One region of the Sutcliffiella sp. NPDC057660 genome, then DNA from elsewhere that is predicted to be linked to it. Evidence: riboswitches for the same ligand, from Rfam matches in the RefSeq annotation. Region 1 holds a riboswitch; each other region holds the start of a gene.
What was found. A riboswitch is a leader RNA that binds a small molecule or an ion and turns the genes downstream of it on or off. The one in region 1 is predicted to bind cobalamin.
Positions count from the first base shown of each region.

Region 2: another riboswitch for cobalamin. It lies ahead of ACFVAD_RS04060 (acyl-CoA thioesterase); the one in region 1 lies ahead of ACFVAD_RS11615 (ABC transporter substrate-binding protein).
Region 3: another riboswitch for cobalamin. It lies ahead of ACFVAD_RS05305 (ribonucleoside-diphosphate reductase subunit alpha); the one in region 1 lies ahead of ACFVAD_RS11615 (ABC transporter substrate-binding protein).
Region 4: another riboswitch for cobalamin. It lies ahead of ACFVAD_RS09970 (DUF4430 domain-containing protein); the one in region 1 lies ahead of ACFVAD_RS11615 (ABC transporter substrate-binding protein).

Region 1 covers NZ_JBHVHV010000009.1:40,686-43,829, reverse strand. The annotation lists gene ACFVAD_RS11625 (cobyric acid synthase) at 1-470, shown strand, start outside; gene cobT (nicotinate-nucleotide--dimethylbenzimidazole phosphoribosyltransferase) at 454-1,506, shown strand; cobalamin riboswitch at 1,570-1,775, shown strand; gene ACFVAD_RS11615 (ABC transporter substrate-binding protein) at 1,939-2,931, shown strand; gene ACFVAD_RS11610 (FecCD family ABC transporter permease) at 2,897-3,144, shown strand, end outside.
Region 2 covers NZ_JBHVHV010000003.1:165,629-168,772, forward strand. The annotation lists gene ACFVAD_RS04055 (alpha/beta fold hydrolase) at 98-886, opposite strand; cobalamin riboswitch at 1,152-1,328, shown strand; gene ACFVAD_RS04060 (acyl-CoA thioesterase) at 1,642-2,112, shown strand; gene ACFVAD_RS04065 (YwaF family protein) at 2,179-2,904, shown strand.
Region 3 covers NZ_JBHVHV010000004.1:130,053-133,196, forward strand. The annotation lists gene ACFVAD_RS05300 (STAS domain-containing protein) at 1-651, shown strand, start outside; cobalamin riboswitch at 773-967, shown strand; gene ACFVAD_RS05305 (ribonucleoside-diphosphate reductase subunit alpha) at 1,323-3,144, shown strand, end outside.
Region 4 covers NZ_JBHVHV010000007.1:204,533-207,676, forward strand. The annotation lists gene ACFVAD_RS09955 (hypothetical protein) at 1-150, opposite strand, end outside; gene sigX (RNA polymerase sigma factor SigX) at 140-676, opposite strand; gene ACFVAD_RS09965 (ECF transporter S component) at 1,020-1,520, opposite strand; gene ACFVAD_RS09970 (DUF4430 domain-containing protein) at 1,525-1,941, opposite strand; cobalamin riboswitch at 2,149-2,350, opposite strand; gene ACFVAD_RS09975 (ATP-binding protein) at 2,441-3,144, opposite strand, start outside.

The sequences.
Region 1 (3,144 bases):
TTGAATCTCCTATTAAGCAGGCTCCGGGATTAGGGTTTATTCCCATGAATACCACTATCACGGTCAATAAAACAACCATCCGCTCCGAAGGGGTCATCACAATTCAAGATAATACATTTCCTGTTTCCGGCTATGAAATACATATGGGAGAATCGCATTTTGAATCAGGGTGTGATCATTTAATCGAACTGGACGACAGGGTAGAGGGAGTATGGAGTGAGGATCGGCTGATCATGGGGACTTATTTTCACGGGATTTTTCATAACGACGAGTTCAGGGAGTTCCTCCTAAATGAATTAAGGGTTAAAAAAGGATTGGATCCAATAATCGAAAGGGTCTCTTTTGCCAAAAAAAGAGAAGAATCCTTTGACCGGTTGGCGGATGTTGTGAGGGAACACATTCAATTGGATGCAATCTATCAAAAAATGAAGGAATTTCAGAAAGGTGCCTGCCATGTTAAAGATATGTGAGAAAATACAACCAGTTGACAAAAATATTGGGAATGAGGTGCGTGCTTATTTAGACACCTTAACAAAACCTATCGGAAGCTTAGGAATGGTGGAGGAATTGGCAATTCAGCTCGGGGAGATCACTTCCAGCCGTTTTCCGACGGTTTCTCCTCCTGGTGTGATCGTATTTGCTGCGGACCATGGGGTGGCAGGAGAGGGAGTTTCTGCTTATCCACAAGAAGTTACTGTCCAGATGGTACATAATTTCCTGAATGGCGGAGCTGCGATTAATGTGCTGGCAAAACAGATTGAAGCCAAGCTTGATATTGTCGATATTGGTGTAGCAGGTGAGATCGCAAGGGAAGGGCTCATCTCAAGAAAAGTCCGTTATGGTACAGGGAACTTTTTAAAGGAAGATGCCATGAGTCCGGATGAAGCGCTGGAAGCCATCCAAGTGGGTATGGACGTCGCAAATGATATGATTCAACGGGGAGCAAAGTGTCTATTGCTAGGGGAAATGGGAATAGGCAATACAACAAGCAGCAGTGCTATCCTATCTGTGCTTCTCGGGGAAAATAATCTGGAGAGAATAGTAGGTACAGGTACTGGAATATCCGTGCAGCAGATCAAGCATAAGCAGCAGGTGATCAAACAAGCCATTGAAAATCGCCATCCTGATCCAGGAGATCCATTGGATATATTGTCGAAGCTTGGTGGACTCGAAATAGCAGGAATGATAGGAGCAATTTTTGCTGCAGCCGAAAAGAGAATTCCAATTTTAATAGATGGATTTATTAGTACAGTATCGGCGGTATTAGCGGTAGAAATGTGCCAGCATATCAGAGGATATTTGATAATCGGCCATCAATCAAAGGAAATTGGGCATAGGCGTGCCTTGGAGCTGCTGAAAAAGAGGCCACTGCTTGATTTGGAATTGAGACTTGGGGAGGGATCGGGTGCTGCCCTCGCGTATCCTATCGTGGAGGCTTCAGCCAGGATCCTGAAGAACATGGCCACTTTTTCCGCTGCAGGAGTATCGGAATCGACCATCTCCTGAAGCGGAAAAATTAAATTTACAAGAGTATGAAGTTAAACTATAATGACTTTTAGAATAAAAAAACGAATATTAAGACAAATAGGTTCCTTAAATGTTCATGACAATGAAATTTAAGGTGAAAAGGGAAGTTGGTGCAAGTCCAACACGGTCCCGCCACTGTAAGCGCTGAGGAAAGCTAACGTATCTCCACTTTGCATGATGATGCATGGGAAGGAGTAGCCGACTGATGAAGTGCAAGTCAGGAGACCTGCCTATGTTGTTTTTAAACACCTTCGAGGAAAGGGATGTTTAAAGTGCGTGGTTATTCAGAGACCATTCCTATTTTGCCAGTCTCATTGACAGGGAATATAGGTGCATTTTTACGTTCAACGCTTTCCTTTTGGATAGCGTTTTTTTATTTGCCAAAAAAGCAGAAAAAGGGGAAGAAAAAACATGAAGCAATTATGGAAAAAGTGGAGCATTATTACGCTAATAATGACAATGGCAATTTTAGCGGGATGTGGAGTGAATGGGACTGATACGAACAAGCAGTCAAGTGGCGAAGTAAATGAATCTGCTGCGAATGAAGTGCAAGGAACGGAAGGGAAGCAATTTCCTGTCACCATCAAAGATGAAACCGGCGAGGAAATTGTCATCGAAGCGGAACCGGAATCTATTATTTCCCTACAGGCCAGCAGTACTGAAATCTCTTATGCATTAGGATTAGGCGATAAAATGGTGGGGGTTTCCGACTATTGCAACTATCCACAAGAAGCACTGGAAATAGAGAAAGTTGGGGCGCAGGACATGAATGTCGAGCGTATCCTTACACTACTACCGGATATTGCCCTTGTGACGGACTATCATTTGGAAACGCATGCTGAAATATTGTCCCAGTTTGAAGAAGCTGGTATTACGGTCATTGTTATTGGCAGTGAGACTTCTTTTGATGATGTCTACGAAACAATCGATCTGATCGGTACTGCTACAGGTAAGAAGGCTGAGGCCAAAGAGCTGGTTTCCGATATGAAAGAACGTCTTGAAACGGTGAAGGAAAAGGCAAAATCTGTAACGGATAAAAAGAAAGTGTGGGTCGAGGTATCACCGGCTCCGGATATTTTCACAACAGGCCAAGGAACGTTTATGCATGAAATGCTGGAATCCATCCAAGCAGAAAATGCAGCAGGCGACCAAGAAGGCTGGGTCAAGATGACCGAAGAAGAAATCGTTCAATTAAATCCTGATGTGATTGTCACCACGTACGGATACTATGTGGAAAGTCCAAAGGAAACGGTGATGGCACGTAATGGCTGGGCCGAGGTTCCTGCAATAAAATCTGGAGAAGTACATGATGTGGATAGCGATATGGTAACGAGACCTGGTCCTCGTTTAATTGAAGGGGTGGAAACACTTGCAAAAATCGTTTATCCGGAAATATTTAACTAATAAGCTCGTTTGGCTCTATATAGGATGTGGAGGGTTTGTACTTGGTGCAGCCCTCCTTGGTCTATTAAGCAGTAGTGTAACCATTCCGATCACTACCGTCCTCCATATTGTCCTGGAAAATGGTTTTGGGCTGCGGTGGTTGGAGGAAGTCCCGAAAAATGAAGAGATGATCATTTGGAATATCCGCTTTCCCAGGGTCCTTCTTGCCCTTTT
Region 2 (3,144 bases), on a different contig from region 1:
CAAAAACACAAGGAAATGGCTCCTTGTGTTTTTTAATTGGAAAAGAAATGGAGCCTATGAAAAAGAAGCTGAACACCAAGTTCAGCTTCATCACCATCTATGCAGTAATCTGCACCTTGTTTGCACTCTTCATAAAGGAAACAGCAAGATCATTGAATTTTTCACTTTCTTCAATATTGCAAACATGACCGCAATTTTCGATGATTTCCATTGTAGCGTTTTCTTCGTTGGCTGCATATTTCTTTGTGCTTTCCAGGAACATGTGGTCTTCAGAACCCGATATATACAGCTTCGGGATTTTGTTTTCAGTCTCAGCCAATCTATCGTAGGTGGTGTACCCGTTCAGTCCGGATAATACCCACCCCAGATAAGCTTCTTTGGAGAGTTTATAAGCTTCCTTGATGAAAGCTTTCCGGGAATCTGAGTGATTGCTTTTTGGTAACAGTACTCTCGCAAAAATTCTATAAGGAACCATATGAGGGAGCATTTTTCTCAGTGGATAAAAGACGGAAAGTCGGCAAAGGAACTCCCCCCATTTTTTTAACTTTGGCGTAGCGCCTCCTAAAATCATCGACTTGATTGAAGAGGGTGAGCGCAGCGCAATTTCCTGCATAATAATGGTGCCAAGTGAAATGCCAACAAAATGGGCGGATTTTATTTTTAAGATATTCAGAATTTCAAGGGTTTTATCGGAAGAATACTCAAATAGATCCACACCTTTTGGATATGGAGATTTTCCATGTCCCGGTAAATCTAGTAAAAGTACATTATATTCGGAACGGAAGGGCTTCAATTGCTTGTAGAAAATGGAGTAGTTTCCTCCAAATCCATGGAAGAGCACAATCCATTCTTTTGATGTAGGGTGAATGAGTGTTTTATAGAACATAGGTTTCCTCACTTATGTTGCATATTTATATTTAGGAATACATACCCGGTTAATGGGGTAGAAAAACTTGCAAGTTTAAGTATACACACTAATACAGCCTTTTCTCAACCTTCTTTTTCTTACTATTTTGTGACAATGGAACCATGTATGGGGTATCGCACTATTCTTTGAGGCACTTCCCTTCAAAATACGCGTCGAAAATCTACAGAATATTCATTTACTAGAAGATATTGTTTAATGGTAGAATATAGTGGCAATATCAATTTAATCATCCAATCAATTAGATGTGCACGCACTTAATAGGGAATCTGGTGAAAGTCCAGAACTGTACCCGCAACTGTAAAGCTGACGAAATAGAGAACCCACTATTACTTTTGAGTATGGGAAGGGCTAGATTAGGGAGAAGCTAAGTCAGGAGACCTGTCTGATTGATGAAGTACTATCTTCTTCGGGAGGTGAGAGATAGAACGAGGGATCGAAATGAAGGCTTTTTTATCAAGGCTTCTTTCTGCATCCGTCTTTCACTCATCCTTTTGCAGGGTGAGTTTTTTTAATTGGCACTTTTAAACACCGCTGTTGATTTCCGCACTAGGCTGCGCTTTCCGCGGGGCGGTGCTGGCGCCTCCTCGGGCTTCGCCCTGTGGGGTCTCCAGCCTACCGCTGCCTCCCGCAGGAGTCTTCGCCTATTGCTCCAATCAACAGCTAGATACACCAAACATCTCTTGTTTTTTACTAATGAGGAGGATTATTAACTTATGAATACCAACAATTCCGTTTCATCCGATCAATCAAGGACCATACAGACAAGGTTGGTTCTGCCGCCGGATACGAATCATATGGGTACCATTTTTGGAGGAGTGATTCTATCCTACATAGATGAAATTGCCGCAATTACTGCTATGAAGCATTCCAGGAACGTAGTTGTGACTGCTAGCATCGACCAAGTGACTTTTCTTTCACCTGCGAAGGTCGGGGATATTCTGACTCTCGAGGCGATAGTGGCCTCCACAGGGAGGACATCCATGGAGATTTTTGTAAAAGTGGAAAATGAAAATTATGAAACAGGTGAAAAAACGACAACCACCACATCTTTTTTGACGATGGTGGCAAAAGGAAAAGATGGAAGGCCAACTCCGGTTCCAGGAGTAATTCCTGTGACAGATGCAGAAAAAATGCTTTTCAACAGTGCTTCAGAGCGCAAAAAGAAACGTCTGGAAAAAAGATAGCAGGAATTTAGCGTGGTTTAGTAGAGATATGGAAGAAGAAATGAACATGAAAGGCGGTGGTGAGAAGTGGTCGATTCATATACTGACCCGAATGCTCTAATGGAAGGGACACTACTCTTGTCATCGTCCCATATATTAGCGCTGGTTATCGCATTGTCGCTCATTTTACTGTTGTACTTTCTACGCAATGGAAAATACACCAATGTGTATGCTAGGTGGGTCATTTTTGGATGCCTTCTATTGTCAGAGGCATGGCTGAACTATTGGTATATTACGACCGATATGTGGAATACAAGCTACACCCTCCCTTTTCAGCTATGCTCCATCAGCTTGTATCTGTGCATGTGGATGCTTTTTACCAGGCAAACCTGGACATTTGAAGTGGTATATTTCCTGGGACTTGGTGGTGCGCTACAGGCATTGCTTACGCCAGAGCTTTTTTATGATTTTCCCCACTTTCGTTTTCTGCATTTCTTTGCGGCACATATTGCCATCATCCTGTCGGTTTTTTATATGCTATGGGTGGAAAAGAAGTCTGTTACAATAAAATCCATGTGGAAAGCGTTTGGCGCGCTACAGCTTATTGCCATCCTGGTATTCTTTATTAATAAGCAAACTGGAGGAAACTATATGTTTCTGGCCAGGAAACCTTCAAATGCCAGCATCATCGATTTGCTCGGACCATATCCATGGTACATCCTTTCGCTGGAATTGGTGGTTATCGTCATGTTTCTCATTCTTTACGCCCCACTACTGATTCTGAAAAAGAAAGCTTCACAAACTATAGACTAGGAAAAAGCATAATAAAGAGGCTGGGACAAAAGTGTTTTAGCCTAAGTAAAAACCGAACTAATTTGAGTTTTCGTTCAAATTAGTTCGGTTTTTTAAAAGTATTAAAATATGCATTTAGGTTTTAGATTACTCTAGCGGTTGATTGGAGTGCAAGACGAAGACTCCTTGAAAATGCGAGCATTTTCTGCGTGCGATGCATGGCTTACGAAGCCTTCCTTGTCCTGCGGGAGCAGTGGCCAA
Region 3 (3,144 bases), on a different contig from region 1:
GACCCGGTGAATACATTATTGGATGAGGCAAAAGACTGGGGTGAATCCGTCGGGATCATGTCTGTTCAGGCTGGCGGCTCCTTGGAGAATGCATTATCCAATATGACGCTGTATAAGCGGGCACTATGGACCTTCATTCAGGAGGAAGGTGCCAAAGAAGGCATTCACCTCAATCAACTTACTGAAATTTTCATCCACATTGATGAGATTTTCAATATCATCGTCTATGGTTTCAGCCATGCATTCACTGTTGCAACCGAACAGAAGATACAGGATACCCGGACCAGTTTCATCAGACTTTCCATCCCGATCGTGCCACTTTTTGAAGGTCTTGCGGTTCTGCCTTTAGTTGGGGAAATAGATGAGCTAAGAGCAAGCATCTTGATTGAAGAGACTTTGCAGAAAAGCAAGAACTTGTCCATCAATAAGTTGATTATTGACTTTTCAGGCGTATATAATTTGGATCAGACGGTAGTGCACACATTAGATCTGCTTATCCGTTCCCTGAAATTAATCGGGATTACACCGATCATTACCGGGTTACGACCGGAACTCAGCCTGCAATTCATCTCCACTGGGGTGAGTTTGACAGATATCCAGATTACAGGTTCCATCGAACAGATTCTCCAGGATTTCCAATTGAACAAATAGGAGCCGCGGTTGTTGCAGCTCTTTTTTTATTTTTTGATTGTAATATACTTAAAGATGGATTATGATAGATTTATCAAAAAACACAAAATACAGTTATTTGAATATGCAAAACAACTACATATAGTATTAATGCGAAAAAGGTGTCTTTAACGAGACTTAATAGGGAATCCGGTGAAAATCCGGGACTGTCCCCGCAACTGTAAGTGCAGACGAATTGAATCACCACTGTATAAGTAGGCTTAACGGCTCTTATATGGGAAGGGTCAATGTAGGAAGAAGCACAAGTCAGGAGACCTGCCTTTTCGATCTAGTTTCTTATTCTTCGGGAGTTGAGATGATGAAACGGTGCTAGAAGCTTGCATGAATCAATACCCCTTCCCTATTGAGTTGGAGGTATTTTCCATGTCGTATTCTAATATCGTTTGATCCACTCAGGCCCTGGGTGGATTTTTTTTATTAGGCTCTTTTCGTAAAGTGTATTGCTTATGTCCGTAAAAAATCGGCATTTGGATTTTTTACAGCATATTTCCCTGTATTATTCAAAAGAAAATAATACTACATGGGAAAAGAGCACGAAAGCAAGTAATGTTACGTGTTTGCGTGGGATACGTCAAAAGCAACAATGCATGCGAAAACAGCCTTTTATTATTGCGAAACGGAGTGAACGGCTTATGATTACTTCAACTTTAAATAATACGAACAAGACATTGGACAGCAAGGATTGGATCCTTGGTATATTGGACGAGTTCCCCCACCTGGAAACAGAATCCTTCAATGAAAAAGCAGCTAAGCTGGTTGGAAACCAAAATACGGAAATCTATAAGCATCTAACCTTGGAGGCGATTGGCTACATTTCGGAGAGTGAGCCGGATTGGACCTTTGTCGCGGAACGGATCCTTTTGAAACAATTATACGAGGAAGCATGCAAGACACGAGGCACTGATACCCCCTATGATAATTTCCATTACCTGTTGCATTCCTTGGTGGAAGTGGGCATTTTTGATCGGGCACTTTTGGAATCATATAGCACAGAAGAAATAAAGGAATTGGAAAAGTCCATCGATCCCGAAAAGGACAAGCTTTTTACATACATCGGGCTCAAGACGCTTGCAGACCGTTATCTGTCCCGTGGCTACAACAAGGCTCTGTGGGAGCTTCCGCAGGAAAGATTCATGATTATTGCCATGACCTTGATGGCCAAGGAAGAAAACAATCGTCTTGCCCTGGTAAAAGAGGCATACTGGGCACTAAGCAACCTGTATATGACAGTCGCGACACCCACCTTCTCCAATGCCGGGAAAAGCTATGGCCAGCTATCGAGCTGTTTCATTGATACTGTGGATGATAGTTTACAAGGAATCTATGACAGTAACACAGATATTGCCAATCTATCAAAGTCAGGTGGCGGAATCGGCGTGTATTTAGGAAAAATCCGCAGTCGAGGAAGTGATATCCGAGGCTTTAAGGGTGTATCGAGTGGGGTCATTCCCTGGATGAAGCAGTTGAACAATACCGCTGTAAGTGTAGATCAACTTGGACAGCGCAAAGGGGCCATCTCTGTATATTTGGATGTCTGGCATAAGGATATATTCCCTTTTCTCGACAGCAAGCTAAATAATGGCGATGAGCGGGTGCGTACCCATGATCTATTCACAGGTGTATGCCTTCCCGATGTATTTATGGAACAAGTGGAAAGCCGTGGCGACTGGTACCTGTTCGACCCACATGAAGTAAGAAATGTGATGGGCTATTCGCTCGAGGATTATTTTGATGAACAAAAAGGCGAGGGCAGCTTCCGTGATAAGTATTGGGAGTGTGTGCACCATCCTTCCCTGCATCATGATAAGGTGCCTGCCATCGATGTCATGAAAAGCATCATGCGGGGCCAGCTTGAAACAGGAAGTCCGTTTATGTTCTATCGTGACGAGGTCAATCGTACGAACCCCAACCATCACCTTGGGATGATCTATTGCACCAACCTTTGTACAGAAATCACCCAGAACCAAAGTGCCACCACCACGAACCAGCAATTTGTAAAGGACGGGGCGATAGTGACGGTGAAGACACCAGGGGACTTTGTTGTATGCAACCTCTCCTCCATCAATCTTGCGCGGGCAATCCCTGCAAAAGTCCTAAAAAGATTAGTAGCAATTCAGGTCCGGATGCTCGACAATGTCATTGATCTTAACAACATTCCGGTCCTTCAAGCAAAGCTGACCAATGAGAAATACCGTGCGATCGGATTGGGAACATTCGGATGGCATCATCTTCTTGCCTTGGAGGGAATCAAATGGGAAAGTGAAGATGCGGTACAATTTGCAGACTCACTCTATAGAGAAATCGCCTTTTATACGATTGGGGCAAGTGCAGCCTTAGCAAAGGAAAAAGGGGCATACCCAGCATTTGAAGGCTCCGATTGGCATACGGGAGAGTATTTCAGTAAAAGAGGTTACCAAACAGATGACCTTTTTGATTGGGGAGCCTTACAGGATC
Region 4 (3,144 bases), on a different contig from region 1:
AGGCATCACGTTAAAGGAGCGTGTTTTTTTATTTAGGCCAACATGTACTTCACGATATATTTGTTTTGGGTCACGGTCATCTTTCACTCTCGGCATTTGCCGCAAAAGCTTTTCCAGTTGTTCTTCCTCCATATGCTGTTTATGACGCATTACTGTTCCCCCCTTTCTCTTGGAGTTCTTCCATATGAGCCTTCAGGACCTTTAAAGCCCTATGTTGAGTCGTTTTCACCTTACTTTCCGTCCACCCCAATATTTGGGCTGTTTCTTGGATCGATAAGGCTTGTATGTACCGCAGGACGAGGACAAGACGATGATCCACCTTACATTTATCCAGACACCGGTACATTTGTTGAACCTGTTCATTTTGTAAAGCTATCTCTTCAGGCAGTGGTGCATGATCTTTTACCTGTTGTGTGCTCCAGTCAAAAGTTTCAAGTAGTTTACTTTTCCAACCCTTCTGCTTTCGGAAAGAATCAATCGCAACATGCTTGGCGATCGAAAAAAGCCAAGTCTTCTCGCTGCTCTTTCCTTCAAACCGATCGTAAGAACGCAAAACCTTTATATAAACTTCTTGAACGAGGTCCTCGGCATGCTCTTTGTTTTTTACCATATAAAATAAAAACTGAAAGACATCATGGTGATATTTTTCATAGAGCTCTTGAAAAACCGTATTCATCCTTTCCCTCCGTTCATTAGATTAGTCGTATACTATATTAAAAAAGTTACATTACAAATATATGACAAAAGTTACAGTTTGGCTATATTCTTTTAGGAATTTTCAGGAAAATATTCATAGTATTTTTGAAGGTAATCTTTTTTATATTTAATAGGAAAATCAGTCCATATTGTTTTATTATAATGGAGGGTCAGTCAACTTTGTAGGGGTCTTTGAGCACCTTTTTTGTTTGGTTTTGTGGAATTCTGGGACAGGTCAGTTCAGAAGAAGTGGACGGAAATGGAACAAGATGGTTCGCCTTACCTCCAAAAAAAAGAAGCCCTTTTCAAGGCTCCCCTTCTGTTCATTGAAGCATATACGCCGCCCGTTCCTTCAGCAGCTTCGATAACACTGGAAATAGTATAATGAAAAATACAACATTCCCAATCGCATGGTTCACATCGAATGGAATTCCTGCCAAATAGTAAGGCCAAAACAGCTTGCCAACTACCAAACGTTCAAGTGACATGACAAAACCATACAAAAGTCCGCAAACGCCTGCATAGATTGCCAAAATGACGACAGGTGTCTTATGGAACCATTTGCCGATCATTCCGCTCATCAACCCGATAATCGACCATGCAATGATCTGGGTGACCGTCCATGTGCCGCTTCCGAGCACCATATTGGAGGCAATCGTACTGCCGCAAGCCAGAATCAATCCTGTCACCGGCCCCATCCAAAATGAACAGATGATGATGATTGCTGTAACAGGCTGAACATTAGGAATGGAGGCGAAAGCAATCCGCCCCACTACGCATAAAGCGATGAGCACCCCTAATAAAGCAAGCTTTTTAGTAGGCATAAAACTATTCCCACTTTGCATAGTCGAAGTGTACAACATCATCTGCCTTGAGCACGTATTCTTTTGCACCGACCATGATTTCTTCCTCATTCACCTTATATGTCCAGAAATAGGAGTTGGCTGTATCCGACTCTACCCCATCAATCCCAACGATAAATTCCTTGGTATCGTCCAGGGTCAATTCGAAGTTACGTTCCATGACTTCCATCAATGATTCGCCTTCTTCAAATTCCAGAGTTTTCTCACTGATTACATCTTCTCCATCCTTTGTCAGCTTGATGGTCGTTTCGAGCTGGTCCTGCTGCTTCTCCTCTACCGGCGCTTCTGTTGAGGAGTTGGAGTTCGTATTATTTCCCCCTGATGCGCATCCTGTCAGTGCCAATATAAATGCTGCTAATAGTGTCAGTAAGAATTTCTTCATGTGTCATTTCCCCTTATGTATGTAGTAGGTAAAACTGCAAGATGGTTTGTTCATCCCCCCGCTGGAAAAATAAGTCCCCTCTTGTTGTTAACTCACTTCTGAAGCAAACAAAAAAACCTCATCCAATATGAAGGATGAGGTGTAAACGGCATAAAAAGCACGTATAAATAAACGCCGTCTCTCTCACTCAACCCCCGAAGCATTGAAACTAAGTTTAGACAATTGGCAGGTCTACTGACTCATGCTTCACCCTACTTTGAGCCTTCCCATATGGCAGCCTGATTTCTCAAGCCGGATCATACAGTGGTTATCTCATTTCGTCCACATTTACAGTTGCGGGGACAGTTTTGGTCTTTCACCAAATTCCCTTTTAAGTCACCGAGGTGACACCACATCTTCAAAACTATTCAATTAACTAGCTTTCATATTACACAATATGTCCCTTGCTGACAAGAAAATGTTTCATACTAAACAAGATTATTCGCTAATGTTAAACATATTACCTCATTGTTCGTGGAATAAACAGGGAAAATGTCGTTCCTTCATTCCATTTCGAATGAACGGAGATCTGGCCATTATGTGCTTCGACAATATTCTTTACAATGGCAAGGCCGAGACCTGTCCCTGCTCGTCCTCTTGTACGAGCTTTGTCCGCTTTATAGAACCGTTCAAACACAAACGGCAGATCCTCTTCAGGAATACCGTGGCCGGAGTCTTTTACATCCATTTTCAAACCTAGATCCGACAAATTGACTAAGATCGTAATTTTTCCGCCCTTTTCCGTATGACGGATCGCATTGTCAACGAGATTGGTCAAAACCTGTTCCATTCTATCTACATCAAATGCGATTTTGCCTTGTCCAGTCATCTCGTAACTTAGACTGATGTTCTTTTCCTTTGACAGCACCTGAAACTTGCGAATTATTTTTTCCACAAACACTGCAACATTAGCTTCTTCATAGTTCAGTAAAATATGGCCTGCTTCCATTCTCGCAAGGTCTAGAAGATCGTTAACGAGTCTCCCCATGCGCAACGACTCATCATAGATGACAGATGCAAGCTCTTTTTTCTCCTCATCCGTTCCTGCAATATCATCGACGATTGCTTCACTGTATCCCTGCAGCATGGAAATCGGTGTACGCAGTTCATGTGATACATTCGCGATAAAATCCTTGCGGAGCTTATCGAGCCTGCGTTCTTCCG